Regions from separate parts of the Citrobacter europaeus genome, predicted to be linked through region 2. Evidence: riboswitches for the same ligand, from Rfam matches in the RefSeq annotation. Region 2 holds a riboswitch; each other region holds the start of a gene.
What was found. A riboswitch is a leader RNA that binds a small molecule or an ion and turns the genes downstream of it on or off. The one in region 2 is predicted to bind thiamine pyrophosphate.
Positions count from the first base shown of each region.

Region 1: it holds a riboswitch for thiamine pyrophosphate, as region 2 does, so the genes downstream of both, thiC (phosphomethylpyrimidine synthase ThiC) here and thiB (thiamine ABC transporter substrate binding subunit) in region 2, are expected to answer to the same signal.
Region 3: it holds a riboswitch for thiamine pyrophosphate, as region 2 does, so the genes downstream of both, thiM (hydroxyethylthiazole kinase) here and thiB (thiamine ABC transporter substrate binding subunit) in region 2, are expected to answer to the same signal.

Region 1 covers NZ_CP148084.1:4,815,335-4,819,509, reverse strand. The annotation lists gene thiE (thiamine phosphate synthase) at 1-597, opposite strand, end outside; gene thiC (phosphomethylpyrimidine synthase ThiC) at 597-2,495, opposite strand; TPP riboswitch at 2,579-2,701, opposite strand; gene WHR59_RS22545 (Rsd/AlgQ family anti-sigma factor) at 2,752-3,240, opposite strand; gene nudC (NAD(+) diphosphatase) at 3,337-4,110, shown strand; gene hemE (uroporphyrinogen decarboxylase) at 4,161-4,175, shown strand, end outside.
Region 2 covers NZ_CP148084.1:4,218,033-4,222,207, forward strand. The annotation lists gene sgrR (HTH-type transcriptional regulator SgrR) at 72-1,727, shown strand; TPP riboswitch at 1,761-1,885, shown strand; gene thiB (thiamine ABC transporter substrate binding subunit) at 1,917-2,900, shown strand; gene thiP (thiamine/thiamine pyrophosphate ABC transporter permease ThiP) at 2,876-4,175, shown strand, end outside.
Region 3 covers NZ_CP148084.1:1,804,179-1,808,353, reverse strand. The annotation lists gene WHR59_RS08250 (GntR family transcriptional regulator) at 1-415, opposite strand, end outside; gene thiD (bifunctional hydroxymethylpyrimidine kinase/phosphomethylpyrimidine kinase) at 457-1,257, opposite strand; gene thiM (hydroxyethylthiazole kinase) at 1,254-2,042, opposite strand; TPP riboswitch at 2,074-2,171, opposite strand; gene WHR59_RS08235 (TetR/AcrR family transcriptional regulator) at 2,393-3,010, opposite strand; gene WHR59_RS08230 (efflux RND transporter permease subunit) at 3,003-4,175, opposite strand, start outside.

The DNA of each region.
Region 1 (4,175 bases), 600 kb from region 2:
CGTGGCTTCACGCCAGTCAGCCGCCTGAGTAATCGCGCTGACCACGGCAATGCTCCCGACACCGGTCGCCAGCACTGCCGGGGCACGCTCAAGGCTGATACCGCCAATGGCGACGGTCGGGTAATCCGCCAGTCGTTCAATATGACTTGCCAACTGTGTCAGCCCCTGCGGGGCGGAAGGCATCTGCTTGGTTTGCGTGGGGAAGACATGACCCAGCGCGATATAAGAAGGTTTAGCGGCGAGCGCGACGTCTATCTCCATATCATCGTGAGTGGACACCCCCAGGCGTAGTCCCGCCGTTTGAATCGCTTTCAGGTCAGTGGTTTCAAGATCTTCCTGGCCCAGATGCACACCGTAAGCGCGGTGCTTAATTGCCAGACGCCAGTAATCGTTGATGAACAGCCGGGCGTCATAGCGACGCCCCAGCTCAATGGCGGCCATGACGTCGGCTTCGACCTCTTCATCACGCTTATCTTTAATGCGCAGTTGGATCGTGCGCACGCCTGCCTGCAGCAGGCGTTCAATCCATTGCACGCTGTCCACCACTGGGTAAAGCCCGAGGCGGAACGGCACGGTTGGGAAATCAGGCTGGTACATTACGCCTCCTCTTTTTTGAGGTAGATTTCGCCGCCTTTGGCACGGAAGTTTTCCGACATATCCGCCATGCCGACTTCAATCGTTTGTGCCGCAGCGTAGTCGCGAACCTCCTGGCTGATTTTCATCGAGCAGAACTTCGGTCCGCACATGGAGCAGAAGTGGGCAACCTTGCCGGACTCCTGTGGCAGGGTTTCATCGTGGTAGGCGCGGGCTGTGAACGGGTCGAGCGCGAGGTTAAACTGGTCTTCCCAGCGGAATTCGAAGCGCGCTTTCGACATCGCGTTATCGCGGATCTGCGCGCCCGGATGGCCTTTCGCTAAGTCAGCGGCGTGGGCGGCAATCTTGTAGGTAATCAGCCCTTGCTTCACATCTTCTTTGTTCGGCAGGCCGAGGTGCTCTTTCGGTGTGACGTAGCATAGCATCGCGCAGCCAAACCAGCCGATCATCGCCGCACCGATCCCGGAAGTGAAGTGGTCATAGCCCGGCGCGATGTCAGTGGTCAATGGCCCTAAGGTGTAGAACGGTGCTTCGTGGCAGCTCTCCAACTCTTCGGTCATGTTGCGCTGGATCATATGCATGGGTACATGACCCGGGCCTTCAATCATCACCTGCACGTCGTATTCCCAGGCGATTTTGGTCAGCTCGCCCAGCGTATGCAGTTCGGAGAACTGCGCTTCGTCGTTCGCATCCTGAATTGAACCCGGGCGCAGGCCGTCACCCAGCGACAAGGAGACGTCGTAGGCGGCGCAGATTTCGCAAATCTCGCGGAAATGTTCGAACAGGAAGTTCTCTTTGTGATGAGAAAGGCACCATTTCGCCATAATTGAACCGCCGCGTGAGACAATGCCGGTCAGGCGTTTGGCGGTCATTGGCACGTAGCGCAGCAGCACGCCCGCGTGAATGGTGAAGTAGTCGACGCCCTGTTCAGCCTGCTCCAGCAGCGTGTCGCGGAAGGCTTCCCAGGTGAGATCTTCGGCGATCCCGTTGACCTTCTCGAGCGCCTGGTAGATCGGTACAGTACCGATCGGTACCGGACTGTTACGCAAAATCCACTCACGGGTTTCGTGGATATAGCGGCCGGTGGAGAGATCCATCACTGTGTCTGCGCCCCAGCGCGTTGACCACACCAGTTTTTCTACCTCTTCTTCGATAGAGGAGGTGACGGCAGAGTTGCCGATGTTCGCGTTAACCTTTACCAGGAAGTTACGACCGATGATCATCGGCTCGGATTCCGGGTGGTTGATATTGGCAGGAATAATCGCGCGGCCCGCGGCGACTTCATCACGCACGAATTCCGGCGTAATGTTTTCCGGCAGGCGCGCGCCAAAGCTCATCCCCGGATGCTGGTGGCGCAGCACTTCACTACGAATGCGCTCGCGGCCCATGTTTTCGCGGATGGCGATAAATTCCATCTCCGGGGTGACTATCCCCTGGCGCGCGTAATGCAGTTGGGTGACTCGCTTACCGGCTTTGGCGCGCTTTGGCGTCAGCAGGCCAGTGAAACGTAGCTCGTCCAGACCATCATCGGCCAGACGTTCTTTGGTATAAGCGGAACTACGGACGTCTAATTCTTCGCTATCGTTACGCGCGACAATCCACGGCTGGCGCAGTTTTGCCAGACCCTGCTGGACGTTTATCGCCACGTCAGGATCGCCATACGGCCCGGAGGTGTCGTACACCGGCACGGCTTCGTTCTCTTCGAACTGCGGGTTGTCTTTGCTACCGCCAATCAGCGTCGGGCTGAGCTGAATTTCGCGCATCGGAATGCGGATATCCGGCTGCGAACCAGTGATATAAATGCGTTTTGAGTTTGGAAAGGCGGTCCCTTCCAGGGTATCGATAAAATGTTGGGCTTGAGCGCGCTGTTCGCGGCGTGAAGGTTTAGTAGTGGCAGACATAGCTCATTCCAGATAAAAGTAAGGATATGGCTTGTCAGACGACGGATGAAGCAAGAGAGAAGCTCGCCCGGAGGCGATGCTATTGCAGATTGACTCTTGTTCCCTTCGCAGGTTTTAACCTGATCAGGTTCCGCGGATCCCGAATTAACGGTCTCAGCCTTTTCCACTCATGCTGTTGTGGAAAATAAGCACTCCGACAAGAAGTAACCTCAGTAAAGAGGTAATGAATGTAAGCTACGCGTTAATGCCGCAAATCTCAAGCATGACGTTTGAGAGTACTACTCTCGTGCATCGCGTCAAATACCAACATGATCAGCTTATCTTCCAGCACGAAACGGGCTTCCAGCGCCTCGCCGAGATCTGATAAAACCTGTTGGAATTCAAGGAAGTTATCATGATCAATCGCCGTTTCCAGACTGGTATCATAGTAGTTCATGATCAGCTGCGTATTGGCTTCCAGCAGCGGCCAAATTTTTGTGGCTTTTAAAAGCTGCCCGTTCCCTTCCAATTTATGGAGAATACGTTCATAAATACTGAAGTGTCCGGTGGAGAGGTAATCGACCAGGCTCTGACAAAAATCATCCAGCGCTTTTTCATTGAGTCGCATGTACGATTCTTTGCCAGGCTTAATGCCAACCAGATTGTAGTAAGCCACGAGCAGGTGCTTACGTACATGTAGCCAGCGATCAACCAGTTTATTACTTCCTCCGACGTGCTCCGTCAGGCTTTCCAGCTGGTTTAGCATGATTGACTCCGCAAGATGGTGTTAAGGAACTGCTCACCCGTAAATGTAAAAATAATGTAAACAACATGCCTGTGAAGCAAAGGTTGCGCAAGAGATATGGATCGTATAATTGAAAAATTTGATAGCGGCTGGTGGATTGTCAGTCATGAGCAAAAGTTATGGTTGCCTCATGGCGAACTGCCTTACGGCGACGCAGCCCGTTTTGATCTGACCGGGCAGCGCGCCATACCAATAGGCGAATGGGAAGGGGAAACAGTCTGGCTGGTGCAGCAGCAGCGTCGACACGATATGGGGTCGGTACGCCAGATCATTGACCAGGATGTTGGCTTGTTTCAACTGGCCGGACGCGGCGTACAGCTGGCCGAGTTTTACCGTTCGCATAAATTCTGCGGTTACTGTGGTCATCCCATGCACCCGAGTAAAACGGAATGGGCGATGCTGTGTAGCCACTGTCGCGAACGCTACTACCCGCAAATTGCCCCCTGCATTATCGTCGCCATTCGCCGTGATGACTCTATCCTGCTCGCCCAGCATGTTCGCCATCGTAACGGCGTGCATACCGTGCTGGCAGGTTTTGTTGAAGTGGGCGAGACCCTGGAACAGGCGGTGGCGCGTGAAGTCATGGAAGAGAGCGGCATTAAGGTGAAAAATCTGCGCTACGTCACTTCTCAGCCATGGCCGTTCCCGCAGTCTTTGATGACCGCATTTATGGCGGAGTATGATAGCGGCGAAATTGTTATTGACCCGAAAGAGCTGCTGGAAGCGAACTGGTATCGCTATGACGACTTACCGCTTTTACCCCCGCCAGGCACCGTCGCGCGTCGATTGATTGAAGACACTGTGGCAATGTGTCGGGCTGAGTACGAGTAAAGAACGAGTGGTGATACACTGATGGACTGACGCAATAAGGAACTGCAAAAATGACCGAACTGAAG
Region 2 (4,175 bases):
CATCGGAATCTATTATTGGCTTAATATAGGGATTATAAAATTGCTGAGTTTTCCGCAGGAGTTCCCCTTTTATGTCTTCTGGTCGTTTGCAACAACAGTTCATCCGTCTGTGGCAATGCTGCGACGGCAAAACGCAAGACACAACGCTTAACGAGCTGGCGGAGCTTCTGAGCTGCTCGCGCCGCCATATGCGTACGCTGCTTAATACCATGCAGGAACGTGGCTGGTTAACGTGGGAAGCCGAAGTTGGACGAGGTAAACGCTCGCGCCTGACATTCCTCTATACCGGGTTGGCGCTCCAGCAACAGCGGGCAGAAGACCTGCTGGAACAGGATCGCATCGATCAACTGGTGCAACTGGTCGGTGACAAAACGGCCGTACGGCAGATGCTGGTTTCCCACCTCGGCCGCAGTTTTCGCCAGGGTCGACACATCATGCGCGTTCTCTATTATCGTCCCATGCACAACCTGCTTCCGGGTACGGCATTGCGCCGCTCCGAAACCCATATCGCCCGGCAAATCTTCAGCGCCCTAATACGGGTAAATGAGGAAAATGGGGAACTGGAAGCGGACATCGCCCATCACTGGCAGCAGATTTCACCTTTACACTGGCGATTTTTCCTGCGCCCGGGGATCCATTTCCATCATGGCCGCGAACTGGAAATGGAAGATGTCATCGCCTCGCTGATGCGCATTAACGCTCTGCCGCTGTACTCACACATCACGCAAATCGTCTCGCCCACGGCCTGGACGTTGGATATCCATCTGTCCCAGCCTGACCGCTGGCTTCCCTGGTTATTGGGGCAAGTCCCCGCCATGATCCTGCCGCGAGAATGGGAAACGTTAAATAACTTCTCCAGTCACCCGATTGGCACTGGCCCATATGCGGTGATTCGCAATACCAATAACCAACTGAAGATTCACGCATTTGATGATTACTTTGGCTACCGGGCGCTGATCGACGAAGTTAACGTTTGGGTGCTGCCCGACATCGGCGAAGAGCCTGGCGGCGGGTTGACGCTAAAAGGCCCCACGGAGGATGAAAAGGCGATCGAGAGCCGGCTCGAAGAAGGCTGCTACTACCTGCTGTTTGATACGCGCACCCACCGTGGCGCTAATCAGGAGGTCCGCGAGTGGGCTAGCCGCGTTCTCTCGCCAACCCATTTAATCTGCCACGCCGACGAACAGTACCAACGACTGTGGTTCCCCGCCTACGGTTTGCTTCCCCGCTGGCACCATGCCAGACCCGGCCATGGTGAAAAACCAGCCGGACTGGAAACGCTGACTCTCACTTACTATCGCGATCACATCGAACACCGGATTATCGCGCAGATCATGAAAACGCTGCTGGCGGAACATCAGGTACAGTTGAATATTCAGGAGATCGACTACGATCAATGGCATGCGGGTGAAATAGTTAGCGATATCTGGCTCAACAGCGCCAACTTTACCCTACCGCTGGACTTCTCGTTGTTCGCGCATCTCTGCGAAGTCCCATTACTGCAAAACTGTATCTCGCGGGACTGGGAAAACGATGCCGCCCGCTGGCGAACGGGCGAAATGAGCCTGGCGGCATGGTGCCAACAACTGCTCGCCACAAAGGCCATTGTGCCGTTGATCCATCACTGGCTGATCATTCAGGGCCAGCGCAGTATGCGCGGGCTACGCATGAATACTCTAGGCTGGTTTGATTTTAAATCGGCGTGGTTTGCACCGCCGGATCCTTAATTGCTGCTGAGCAACAAAATCATTACACTAACGCCGTTCTCAACGGGGTGCTAAATAAAAAACATACACAAAATCATTCGATCTGCGTATGGGCTGAGAGATACCCGTCGAACCTGATCCGGATAATGCCGGCGAAGGGATTTGAGTCAGTTCCTCAAGTCCTTTGCCACCCAACTCTTGAGGTGCAAAGTGTTTAAAAAATGTCTTCCGCTTTTACTGCTGTGCGCAGCGCCTGCCTTCGCTAAACCTGTACTGACCGTCTACACCTACGACTCGTTCGCAGCTGACTGGGGCCCAGGCCCGACAATCAAAAAAGCCTTTGAAGCTGACTGCAACTGCGAGCTGAAACTGGTCGCGCTGGAAGATGGCGTCTCACTGCTTAACCGCCTGCGCATGGAAGGAAAAAACAGCAAAGCCGACGTCGTGCTGGGTCTGGATAACAACCTTCTGGAAGCCGCAACGCAAACCAAATTGTTCGCCAAAAGCGGTGTACCAGGTGACGCCGTTAACGTGCCCGGCGGCTGGAAAAACGATACCTTCGTTCCGTTTGACTACGGCTATTTCGCCTTCGTTTACGATAAGAACAAGCTGAAGAATCCGCCCAAAAGTCTGAAAGAACTGGTAGAAAGCGACCAGAAATGGCGCGTCATTTATCAGGATCCGCGCACCAGCACGCCTGGTCTGGGTCTGCTGCTATGGATGCAGAAAGTCTATGGCGATAAAGCGCCAGAGGCGTGGCAGAAACTGGCAGCCAAAACCGTCACCGTCACCAAGGGATGGAGCGAAGCCTACGGCCTGTTCCTGAAAGGTGAAAGCGATCTGGTGCTCAGTTATACCACCTCTCCGGCCTATCACATCATCGCCGAGAAAAAAGACAACTACGCCGCAGCCGACTTTAGCGAGGGCCATTATTTGCAGGTGGAAGTCGCCGCTCGTACCGCGGCCAGCAAGCAGCCGGAACTGGCCGAGAAATTCCTGAAGTTTATGGTGTCTCCGGCATTTCAGAATGCGATTCCGACCGGCAACTGGATGTATCCGGTAACGCAGGTCGCCCTGCCGCCAGGATTCGAGCAACTGAATAAACCAGCCACCGCGCTGGAATTTACGCCGCAGCAGGTTGCAGCTCAACGCCAGGTATGGATTAGCGAATGGCAACGCGCCGTCAGCCGTTAATTCCCGGCTGGCTGGTTCCAGGGCTTACCGCCGCCACGCTGATGGTGGCCGTTGCCCTGGCCGCGTTTCTGGCACTGTGGTTTAACGCCCCGCAGGGAGAATGGCTCTCGCTGTGGCAGGACGACTACCTGTGGCACGTGGTGCGCTTTTCTTTCTGGCAGGCTTTTTTATCCGCAGTGCTGTCGGTCATCCCGGCGATTTTCCTGGCCAGAGCTCTCTATCGTCGTCGTTTTCCTGGACGTCTGGCGCTGCTGCGCCTGTGCGCGATGACGTTAATCCTGCCAGTGCTGGTGGCGGTCTTCGGTATTCTTAGCGTCTATGGTCGTCAGGGCTGGCTGGCCTCGCTCTGGCATACATTGGGGCTGGAATGGACCTTTTCGCCATACGGTTTACAGGGCATTCTGCTGGCGCACGTCTTTTTCAATCTGCCGATGGCCAGTCGTCTGCTGTTGCAATCACTGGAAAATATTCCCGGCGAACAACGACAGTTAGCCGCTCAGTTGGGTATGCGCGGCTGGCATTTCTTCCGCTTTGTTGAATGGCCATGGCTACGCCGTCAGATCCTTCCCGTTGCGGCGCTCATCTTTATGCTCTGTTTCGCCAGCTTCGCCACCGTTTTGTCGCTGGGCGGCGGGCCGCAGGCCACCACCATCGAGCTGGCGATTTATCAGGCGCTTAACTTTGATTACGATCCCGGTCGTGCAGCCATGCTGGCGTTGATCCAGATGGTTTGTTGTTTAGCGCTGGTACTGCTCAGCCAACGTCTGAGCCGCGCTATTGCTCCCGGCACCACGCTGGTTCAGGGCTGGCGCGATCCCGACGATCGTTTGCACAGCCGCCTGACAGACGCTCTGCTGATTATTCTGGCCCTGCTGCTGTTGTTGCCGCCGCTGCTGGCGGTGATTGTCGATGGCTTTAACCGCCATATGCTGGATGTTCTTAGGCAACCTGTACTGTGGCAGGCGCTGGGAACCTCGCTGCGCATTGCGCTGGCGGCAGGAGCGTTGTGCATTGTACTCACCATGATGCTGTTATGGAGCAGCCGTGAACTACGTGCCCGACAGCAGGTGCTGGCAGGTCAAATGCTGGAGCTGAGCGGCATGATGATCCTCGCCATGCCGGGTATCGTGCTAGCTACCGGCTTCTTTCTGCTGCTCAATAATACTATTGGGCTCCCCGAATCTGCCGACGGCATTGTCATTTTTACCAATGCGCTGATGGCGATCCCTTACGCGCTGAAAGTGCTGGAAAACCCAATGCGTGACGTCACTGCGC
Region 3 (4,175 bases), 2.4 Mb from region 2:
CACTCCCCGCGGCAACAGCCAACTGCTGAGCCACCTCTTCCGGGCAAGGCACAATACGCTTGTTGACCCACAGCGTATCTGGCTTTTTACCGCGCAAAACCACCTGCTGTGAAAAACCACGCGCTTCTTTTAGCGAATACTCGAAGATGTTGTTGATCTGCGTCCCGTAACCACGGGCGCGCGTCACTACGCCTTCTTCTTCCAGGGCCTGCATCGCCTTGCGTACCGTAATTCGCGAAACGCCGGTTAACTGGCTGAGATCGCGCTCGCCGGGCAGGATATTTCCATGCTCCAGAATCCCGCTACGCACAGCGTTTTTCACTGTTTGCGCAAATTTCATATACAGCGGCGTGTTATCTGCCGCTGCAATGCGTTCATTCAGTTGCGCGATAAGCTGGGTATGCGCTTGTTCCATTTATCTTTTTCCTGCAGCCTTCTCTGCAGCCAGTATACCCATTACCACCACGCGTGGAAATGATGTACCGGACCAATTCCCTCACCAACCTCCAGGGTGTCGGCCTGCGCCAACGCCGCAGAAAGCCACAGCTTAGCTTCCTGCACTGTCTGTGCCCAGTTGTCATGGCGCGGACGCAGCGCCGCCAGCGCCGCGGATAGCGTACAGCCGGTGCCATGGGTATTTTTGGTCATCACCCTTGGCGCGGTAAAACGCTGCTCTCCCTCACGGGTAAAGAGCCAGTCGGGGCTTTGTGCATCCTCCAGATGACCGCCTTTCATCAATACCGCCTCGCAGCCCAGCGCCCGCAGTGCCCTTCCCTGCTCTAGCATCTCCTGCTCAGTCTGCGCATGGGGAGCCCCGAGCAGTGCCGCAGCTTCGGGTAAATTAGGGGTGATAATCGAAACCTGCGGCAGCAAATGGGTACGCAGTGTCTCTACCGCCGAGGGCGACAGCAACGGATCGCCGCTTTTCGCCAGCATCACCGTATCCAGTACGACATTTTGCACCCGATGGCGACGCAAACGTTCGGCAACCGCTTCAACAATATCCGTCTCCGCCAGCATACCGATTTTGGTGGTGTCGATACGCACATCACTCAACACCGAGTCCAGTTGTGCGGCAACAAAGTCAGGTTCTATGCGATAAACCGACTGCACCCCGCGCGTATTTTGCGCCACCAACGCCGTGATAACCGAACAGCCGTAAGCGCCTAGCGCCGAGAAGGTTTTTAAATCGGCCTGAATACCCGCACCGCCGCTTGGATCGGTTCCGGCGATCGTTAATGCGTTAATCCGTTTCATGCTTGCTCCTGTGCGTTCAGGTTATAGAGGGCATCGAGAAAAGCCGGGACAAAACTGCCCGGTCCGGTTGATTGTTGTGTGGCTATTTGCCCGGCCTGTTTCATCCAGCTACAGGCGGAGGCGATGTTATCAAGCCGGTCACCGTGCAGGGCGCAACTGGCCGCAACAACCGCCGACAGCGCGCATCCGGTGCCCACCACGCGGGTCATCAACGGATCACCGCCGTTCACGCAGACGGTACGCTGACCATCGGTCACGTAGTCCACTTCGCCGGTAACCACGACAATGGTCCCAACCTGACGAGCCAACGCCTGCGCAGCGGAAAGCGCAGCGGCTGGCGTATCTGTCGTGTCGACGCCGCGGCCCCCGCTGTTCATACCCGCCATAGCAAGTATTTCCGAGGCGTTGCCACGGATAGCGGCAGGCTGTAGTACCAGTAAATCCAGACAGAAGCGACGGCGAAACTCTAGCGCGCCCACGGCAACGGGATCGAGCGTCCACGGGGTTTTAACGAGATGTGCCCGCTCAACGGCGGCACGCATCGCCGTAGCCCGCGTCTGGGTTAAAGTGCCGACATTCACCAGCAACGCACTGGCGATAGCCGCAAACTGGCTGGCTTCCTCAGGCTCGATTACCATCGCAGGGGATGCGCCCAGCGCCAGTAGCGTATTGGCCGTAAAGCTTTGCACGACCTCGTTGGTCATACAGTGTGTGAGTGGTGAAAGCGTTCTAAATTGGTGCAAGGTGTGAGCCGCGAGTGCGCGGCTGTGCAGGTCAGGCTGCATGGTTCAGCTCCTGCCCGCGCGAAGAAGGGACACGAGCAGTGTCAGACTTCCCTACGCTGGCATTATCCAGATCAGGTGGTACGGGTATTTCTCAGCCTTCAATGAAGAAGGGCACCCCGAGTCGTTGTTACATAAAACTCAATAATATTAAAAGGACAGTAAGGGAAACTTACATACTTAAGCCCCTGCTATCCATTTACTGAATGGCGGAATGTATCCACACCGCATACTTTACCAGCCAGCGAGGGAGGTGAACAGCAGCGGTTTATTCTGGAAGGGGCGCTCATTGCCGCAGGCGTCGTCATCCACTCAGGCATTTCGTAGCGCGTCTCAATGCTGAGACACCACGATCATCCGCTCTTAAATTCCCAGGCAGACAGAAAGGTTGCAATTGAACATTCAGCCAGTTTCTCAAGTTTATGGGGATCAACTGCTTTTTGCGAGATTATTGCTCCAGGAAGCAGATATCCCATAATAGCCCCGAGGAAAGCAGTAGCCTGTAATTCCGGATTATCTAACGTGACTATTCCTTCATTATTTTTCTGTTCCAGAATTTCTGTCAGCGCCTGCAAAACGCGTCCAGAGTTTCTTTGCTCCAGCATGACGTGTAAATCGGGCTTTTGAACCAGCACTTGAATCAATAATCGCTGGAAATGGATATTCTCAGGGGTATAGAAATGATTCTGTACAACCCGGGCAAAACCTCTCAGGAGATCGGGAAAATCCAGTTGCTCCTGGAGTAACTGGCGTAAAGGCGGCTGCATTTTGTCATTCAGAAATTCAAACGTCGCCAGCAGGAGAGCATCCTTTCCCCCCGGAAAATGGCTGTAAAGGGTCGGCCGCGTTGTCCCTGCTTCACTGGCGATAGTATCAAGGGACACGTCAATGCCATGCTTGAGAAACAGCTCACATGCCGTTTGTAAAATGCGAGGGCGGGACTTCATTGGCCGCCCACGTTGATTAACCATTATTGCATTCCTTACGTTTGCCTTTTTTTAGTCTCGAGATTCCCTGCTGAATGAGAACAAAAAACAGTGGGACAAAGAGCAGCGTCAGTAACGTGCCTGTGAGCATACCGCCGATTACCGAAGTTCCAATCTCTTTCTGGCTGGAGGCCCCTGCGCCCGTAGAGAGTACCAGAGGGATAACTCCAACAACAAATGCCAGAGACGTCATGATGACAGGACGTAAGCGTAATCTTGCGCCTTCAAAAGCGGCCTGAATCAACGGTTTACCCCTGCGGATTTGCGCCAGAGCGAATTCAATAATGAGAATTGCATTTTTTGCTGACAGCCCCATCGTCGTTAGTATACCTACCTGGAAGTAGACATCATTTTCGAACCCGGCGATTAAGGCTGCACTCACTGCGCCGAGAACCCCAAGTGGGATAATCAGAAGCACAGCAATAGGCACAGACCAGCTTTCATATAAAGCAGCCAGACACAAAAATACGAACGCAACGGAGGCAAGATATACCCACAGTGTCTGTGCCGAGGAAGCCTGTTCTTGCCATGATATCCCGCTCCACTGCAGATCAAATCCTTCGATTGGCGCTATCAGCCTGACCATTTCAGCCATTGCTGCCCCAGAACTTATGCCGGGAGCTGCATCTCCTTGAAATTGCACAGCAGGTAATCCATTGAATCGCTGAAGCATTTGTGGACCAGTAGTCCAGCGGAAGGAGGCAAAACTGGCGAATGAGGTCATATCATCGCTACTGTTACGTACAAACCAGGCGGATAAGTTTTCAGGTATTGAACGCCATGGCGCATCACCTTGTATATAAACCCGTTTTACTCGGCCACGGTCAATAAAGTCATTAACATAAATCCCTCCCCATGCAGCAGAAAGAGTTTCGTTGATATCCGCCTGTTCAAGGCCGTGAGCTTGTGCTTTTTGTCTGTCAATATCTACCTGCAGCAACGCCTTTGCGGCAAGGCTGTTCACTCGCACAGCGTTCAGATTTTGGTTTTCTCTGGCGGCCGTAAGTAACATTGTTTGCGCCTGATTAAGACTGTGATAACCGCGGTCTGAAATATCCTGAAGCCATAATTCGAACCCACTGGATTGTCCCAGCCCACGAACTGTGGGTGGAGATACAATGCTGATAGCGGCGTTCTGAGACGTTTGATT